3 regions of the Brevibacillus sp. SAFN-007a genome follow, and region 2 is predicted to be linked to each of the others. Evidence: riboswitches for the same ligand, from Rfam matches in the RefSeq annotation. Region 2 holds a riboswitch; each other region holds the start of a gene.
What was found. Region 2 has a riboswitch for S-adenosylmethionine ahead of ACTHO6_RS13345 (homocysteine synthase). Riboswitches for the same ligand answer to the same signal wherever they lie in the genome.
Positions count from the first base shown of each region.

Region 1: linked by a shared signal. The riboswitch ahead of ACTHO6_RS08735 (aminotransferase class I/II-fold pyridoxal phosphate-dependent enzyme) and the one ahead of ACTHO6_RS13345 (homocysteine synthase) in region 2 are both predicted to bind S-adenosylmethionine.
Region 3: linked by a shared signal. The riboswitch ahead of ACTHO6_RS06675 (substrate-binding domain-containing protein) and the one ahead of ACTHO6_RS13345 (homocysteine synthase) in region 2 are both predicted to bind S-adenosylmethionine.

Region 1 is NZ_JBQCKK010000005.1:166,256-168,519, forward strand. It holds gene ACTHO6_RS08730 (trans-sulfuration enzyme family protein) at 1-267, opposite strand, end outside; gene ACTHO6_RS08735 (aminotransferase class I/II-fold pyridoxal phosphate-dependent enzyme) at 264-1,430, opposite strand; SAM riboswitch class I at 1,527-1,652, opposite strand; gene ACTHO6_RS08740 (pyridoxamine 5'-phosphate oxidase family protein) at 1,742-2,197, opposite strand.
Region 2 is NZ_JBQCKK010000011.1:60,281-62,544, forward strand. It holds gene ACTHO6_RS13335 (SCO family protein) at 1-118, opposite strand, end outside; gene ACTHO6_RS13340 (rhodanese-like domain-containing protein) at 237-548, opposite strand; SAM riboswitch class I at 798-906, shown strand; gene ACTHO6_RS13345 (homocysteine synthase) at 994-2,264, shown strand, end outside.
Region 3 is NZ_JBQCKK010000003.1:289,359-291,622, reverse strand. It holds gene ACTHO6_RS06680 (ATP-binding protein) at 1-783, opposite strand, end outside; SAM riboswitch class I at 986-1,107, shown strand; gene ACTHO6_RS06675 (substrate-binding domain-containing protein) at 1,220-2,242, shown strand.

The sequences.
Region 1 (2,264 bases), on a different contig from region 2:
GTCGCCGGCCGAAAAGAGCATGAACACGCTGGAGATGGCCGCCATGCCGGAGGAGAAGGCAAAGCCGCGGGCGCCGCCTTCGAGAGCGGCAATCGCTTCCTCCAGGGCGTGCCTGGTCGGATTGCCGGAACGGGCGTAGTCATAAGCGCCTGGCTGGTCGAGGTCAAACTGGTGAAACGTGGATGCCTGGTAGATCGGAACCGACGACGCACCTGTAACCGGATCGATGCAGGCTGAGCCGTGAAGCAGCTTCGTTGCGAAGTTCATCGGACAGCCCCCCCAACAACGGCAAGGCTCGCGTCCAGCGCTTGAAACAGATCCGCGATCAAGTCTTCCGGATGCTCAATCCCTACCGACAGTCTCAGCAATCGGTCACACACGCCGACGTATTCTCTCACTTCCAGCGGCATGTCAGCGTGGGTCTGTGTCGCCGGATACGTACACAACGACTCGACGCCACCAAGGCTTTCCGCAAAAGAGACGAGACGCAAATGTTGCAAAAACAAGCCCACCTGCTCCGCAGACCGGACCCGAAAGGAAACCATCCCGCTAAAACCGCTTGCCTGACTCGCCTGGATCGCATGCCCGGGATGCTCTTCCAGTCCAGGGTAGAATACTTCGGAGACAGCCGGATGCTCCTGCAGCTTTTTCGCCACAGCCAGCGCGTTTGCCTGATGTCTTTCCATGCGCAGCGCCAATGTCTTCATGCCGCGTACCAACAGCCAGCTGTCTTGCGGGCCCAATACCGCGCCAATGGAATTGTGCAAAAACCGGATTTTTTCCGACAACTCCTCTCCTTTTGTCACGATCAGTCCGGCCAGCACATCGTTGTGGCCGCCCAGGTACTTCGTCGCGCTGTGCAGCACGATATCTGCGCCAAGCTCCAGCGGGCGTTGACAATACGGGGTCATGAACGTATTGTCGACAATCGTCAAAAGTCCATGCCGCTTTGCCAGCTCGGTGATTTGGCGAATATCGGTAATCTGCATGAGCGGGTTCGTCGGCGTCTCGACGAAGATCGCCTTTGTCTCGGCCCGCAGCGCGTTTTGCACCGCTTCCAGGTCGCGCAGGTCTACGTAGGTAAAAGACAGGCCGTAGCGGGAAAGCACCTGCTCGAACAAGCGATACGTCCCTCCGTACAAATCGAGCGACACAAGGAGATGGTCCCCCTGGGAAAACAATCCCATCACCGTATGGACCGCCGCCATTCCCGATGCGCAGGCAAAGCCGGCATCGCCTGATTCCGCCTCGGCAATCGCTTCTTCCAATACGGCACGGGTCGGATTTGCCGTACGTGTATAATCATAGCCTGTGCTCTGCCCCAATGCCGGGTGGCGGTATGCGGTGGCATAGTAGACAGGAAAGCTGATCGCTCCCGTTTTCTCTTCTCTGCCTACGCCTGCCTGAACTAATTTGGTTTCCAATCTCATACGCAACTCTCTCCCTCCCATGATGTGCGAGGGGCATGAAAAAAAGCCCCCTTTTCTCTGAAAGAAGGCTTTGTTTACGTCACCGTAAGCAAGACCTTCTCATCTTTCAGAGTTACATAACTCTGCAGGAATTAGCACCATTATCTCCCCGTATGAACGAACATACGGTTGATTGGTTGCCGGGCATCATCGGGCCAGTCCCTCCGCCTCTCTGGATAAGAAGTTTTGCTATTCAATTTGAATGACCTAATACTAAAGGATACGACGGTTTCTTGTCAACAGGATTTTCCATTATTGTGCAGAAGTCCGGATCAGGCGTTTTTCAGCGCGGTCATGACCTGATTGTCCAGCTTTGCGGCCGCATTTTTGTCGTACGTCTTTTCGTACTGCGGCTCTACGGAAATGCGCGAGCCGTAAAACATCACGTCCCGGACGGAGTCGATGGCAATCTCCACCACCGCCAGCTTCAGCGGAACGCCCTCCAGCCGCTCGGCTTTGAGCGCCGCGCGTCCGTTGATCGCAAAAGAGGAGCCAGCGCCGATCAGATGCAGAACGACCTGCGGCTCTTTGGCAATATTGGCGAGTATGCGCGAGCGGGTATCCACGGCAAAGCGGATGAGTCCGTTGTTCACCGCATATGTCCAGGACAAGGAACTGAGCGATGGCGCCCCTGTCTCGTGATCGACTGTGCCCAGTGTGACAAATCGCTCTTTTTGCAGGAGCGCGAACAGTTCTTCTGACAAGGTTTGGGATACGGTTTCAGCCATTCGGATGCCTCCTCGTAAACGTATGTACGTCTATTGTACCCTTCCTGTCTGACATTAGGCAAACGTT
Region 2 (2,264 bases):
CTTTTGCCATGTATGTGTAGCCCAACACCCCTACAATCGCGAGAATTATCACGCCTGCAAGCACCACAAACCAATGGCGCTGCAACGCGGACCTTTGTTGCTGTGCTTCTTCACTCACGATTTTCTTCCTCCCCTGTTCGACTCATGCGTCCGCCGCTTTGCCGCGTACATGGCGCATGCTGCTTTTTCGCGTCCATCGCGTCTCGCCGTTACAAGCACGGTCGCGAGCGTTTCGCTTACACTTCCTTCTCGCCAGGCCAAGCCAGCATACCGCCGACCATATTGGCAGCGTCAAAGCCAAGCTCACTCAAATATTCGGTCGCCCTGTGGCTGCGGGCGCCGCTGCGGCACACCATGACGATGGGGACCTCCTTGTCCAGCTCGTCGAGGCGATGCGGCAAAAACCCGAGCGGAATCAGCTTGGCTTCTTTAATATGGCCTTCGTTCCACTCCTCCACCTCACGTACGTCAATCACCTGAAGCTTTTCTTTGGCCGCGAGCTTTTCCAACAGCTCCTGCGGGGTCATTTCCTTCACGCCTTGGCTCATTGCGTATGTTCCTCCTATAAAGACAATCGTTTCGTCGTTTTCTGCCACTCCCATCATATCATAGGGTCTTGCCATTTTCTAACGACGCAGGCGGCGAAAGCGGCGATAGATGAGGACAAATTTGTGACAGCTGCGGGCAGTTTATGATGACGCCTCCAATCCCACCAATTCCAACCTGATAACTTATATTTTTGATATTGACAGGGAAGTGTTGTTTTTCATACAATTATGACAACAATTGAAGCGACAGATTCATCAAGAGCGGTGGAGGGACAGGCCCCATGAAACCCGGCAACCAGCAAGCGAGCCTTGCGCGGTGCTAATTCCTGCAGAATCCATAGATTCTGAGAGATGAGTGCATACCCGTGTCTAACCGGAGCCTACTTCTACTCAGAGGATGGCTCCGTTTTTTTATCCCCATCCCCCCTATAAAGGAGAGATTCGCATGTCTGAGCAGCAACAATGGAAACCGGAAACCCTCGCTGTACACGGTGGGCAAGAAGTAGATCCCGTAACAGGTTCGCGCGCCGTTCCGATCTATCAGACGACCTCCTACGTCTTCCGCGACACCGAGCATGCCGCCAACCTGTTTGGCTTAAAAGAGTTCGGCAACATTTACACCCGCATCATGAATCCGACCCAGGACGCCTTTGAAAAACGCGTAGCTCTCCTGGAAGGCGGCGTCGGCGCTCTGGCAACCTCCTCCGGTCAGGCAGCGATCACCTTTTCCATCTTGAATATCGCCCAAGCCGGGGATGAAATTGTCGCATCGAGCAGTTTGTACGGCGGTACGTACAACCTTTTTGCGCACACGCTCCCGCGTCTTGGCATCAAGGTTCATTTTGCCGATCAGTCCAATCCGGAAAACTTCCGGGCGTTCATCAATGAAAAGACAAAAGCGCTCTTTTGCGAGACGATCGGGAATCCGCGCATCGACGTAGCGGATTTGCAGGCAATCGCTGACATCGCGCACGAACACGGCGTGCCGCTGATCGTGGACAATACGTTTGCTTCGCCGATCTTGTGCCGTCCATTCGAGCATGGCGCAGACATCGTCGTCCACTCCACGACCAAGTTCATCGGCGGGCACGGCACAGCGATTGGCGGCATCATCGTCGATTCCGGCAAGTTCGACTGGAACAACGGCAAATTCCCGGGCCTGACGACACCGGACCCGAGCTACCACGGCGTCGTCTATACGGAAGCCGTCGGACCGCTCGCCTACATCATCAAGGCCCGCGTCCAGTTGCAGCGCGATATCGGCGCAGCCGTGGCCCCGATCAACTCCTTTTTGTTCCTGCAAGGCTTGGAGACGCTGCACCTGCGTATCGAGCGGCACAGCCAAAACGCACTGGCTGTCGCCCGATTCCTCGCCGCGCATCCAGCGGTCGAGTGGGTCAGCTACCCTGGCCTGGAAGGCGACGCCCACTACGCGCTGGCGCAAAAATATTTGCCCAAAGGTGCTGGCGCCATCCTCACCTTTGGCATTCGCGGCGGCGTGAAGGCAGGCAAAACACTGATTGAATCCGTGAAACTGTTCTCGCACCTGGCCAACGTGGGTGATTCCAAGTCGCTCATCATCCATCCGGCCAGCACGACGCACCAGCAGTTGAATGAAGCGGAACAGGCGGCGGCCGGGGTAACGCCGGGGCTGATCCGGCTGTCGGTGGGCACAGAGGCGATCGACGACATCATTGGCGATCTGGAACAGGCCTT
Region 3 (2,264 bases), on a different contig from region 2:
GGACAGCGCGAGGTACTCCGTCAGAATCGCTTCCGTGCGCTGGATCTCGTCCATGCTGATGCGAATGTACTGATTGGTTTTCGCGACATTTTCCGGATTTTCCTGAATCAGCCGCAAAAACCCTTTGACGGCCGTGAGCGGGTTTCTCACCTCGTGCGCCAGCGAAGCGGCGACGTGGCTCATCGTCTCGATTTTTTCGTTTTGCGCATGGCGAATAAACAGCGCCTTGTCGGAGACGCATTTGCTAAATAACGACATCAACAGCCAGATGCCGACAAAATTTTGAACGGGGATCACGAACGCATGATAGGCAAGGTGATCGGATACATAGGTAGGAAAAATCAGATAGGTCAACCCCAAATCGATCAGGGAAATAAGCGCACCCGTCAAAAGAGTAAACAGTGTTTTCCGATAACTGGCTTTGTACCGTCGATCAATCAGGAGGGAGACGGCGAACGTGGCGGCCAGAACGAGCATGGCAACCCAGGTGCCTTCGCCGCCCAGATAGTAGCGGTACAGCGCCGATTCGCCCAGCACGGTCAAGGCGACTGGCACCCCGCCGTAAATCAGAGCGAAAAAGACAATGACATGCCGGATATCAAACAGGATTCCCTCCACGACGCTCGAAGCGAAGGTCATCGTCAGGAGCATGCAGACAGAGCTGGTTACCAGAATAAAGCAACGGCTATAGTTGCGCATCCGGTCGAGGTAATAGATGTGAAACAAGACAAATGGGATCAGGGCAAAGAACATCTGCAAGATGACTTCTTTTAATAGACTCATGGGACATCCTCATCGCAAATTTGCATGACTTTTGCTTCAATCTACGATATTTCGACAAGACTTTACCGAATCCCTCCAAAATTTGGAGAATGGAATGGAAGGATTTTGTAGTTCAAAAGTTTTAAAAACCTAGTTGACAGATGGGTAAAACAAGAATTATAGTCTGTATATATTCATCCAAACGTTGTGAAAATAAAAACTACTCTTATCCAGAGAAGGCTGAGGGAATGGCCCTATGATGCCCGGCAACCTAGCTGGCAAGATCCACTGTCTTGCGAGCCAAGGTGCTAACTCCAACAGGTAGCGATACCTGGCAGATAAGAGGCGCGAATCTTGTCGATCAAGCCTCTTTCATCTGTTGAAAGAGGCTTTTCCCATGGGAAGGTCGCCTCCTCAGCTTGAAGCTCAGCAGGAAAGAAAAAAGGGGGATTTTTCGATGAAAAAGAAGTTGGGTCTTGTCACATCCATCGTACTGGCTGCGTCGCTGGCTTTGACCGCTTGCGGCGGAGGAGCGGACACCTCACAGACAGGGGCGAACGGCGCTTCCGGCGGCGAGAAGGCGAAGCGCATTGCCTTGATTATGCGCCAAAACGTCGGGACGTTTTCTGCCCAGTACATTAACGGCGTGAAGCAGGAAGTCGAGAAAAACGGCGGCGAGCTGACCGTGTTCAACGCGGACACCGATTTGTCGAAAATGGCCTCCAACCTCGACGCTGCGGTGAACCAAAATTTTGACGGCATCCTGATCGACCACGGTACGGCGGAAGCGCTGCAACAAGGCACGCAAAAAGCGGTCGACAAAAAAATCCCGGTTGTGCTGTTCGACACCGATATCAAGCTGCCGGGCGTCCCGATTGTCGAGCAGGATGACCACAAGCTGGCCGAGCTGAGTCTGGAAAAGCTGGCTGCCGATACGGGCGGAAAAGGCAACATCGTGAAAATTTGGGTAGCGGGCTTTGCGCCGATGGAAAAGCGTCAGGTTACGTATGAAGCCTTCCTGAAAAAATACCCGGATATCAAGGAAATCGCCGCGTTTGGCTCTGCCACCAACAACACGGCGCTGGATACGCAGGCGCAGATGGAAGCGATCTTGAAAAAATATCCGAACAAAGGCGACATTACAGCCGTCTGGGCATCCTGGGATGAGTTTGCCAAAGGGGCTACCCGGGCGATCCAGCAAGCAGGACGCACCGAAATCAAGGTATATGGCATCGACCTGAGCGATGAAGACTTGCAGCTGATCCAGGAGCCGAACTCGCCTTGGGTCGCGACCGCAGCAGTGGATCCGGCGAATATCGGACGCATTCACGCGCAAACCGTTTTCCAAAAGATCAAAGGGGAGCAAGTGCCAGACAGCGTGAAGCTGAATCCGGTGCTGGTCAAACAGGAAGACTTGCCAACGGATAAAAAAGTGACAATGGGCGACCTGTCCCAATACGTGCCAGAGTGGGGCAAGTAAGCAAATAGAGTCAGTTGATTTG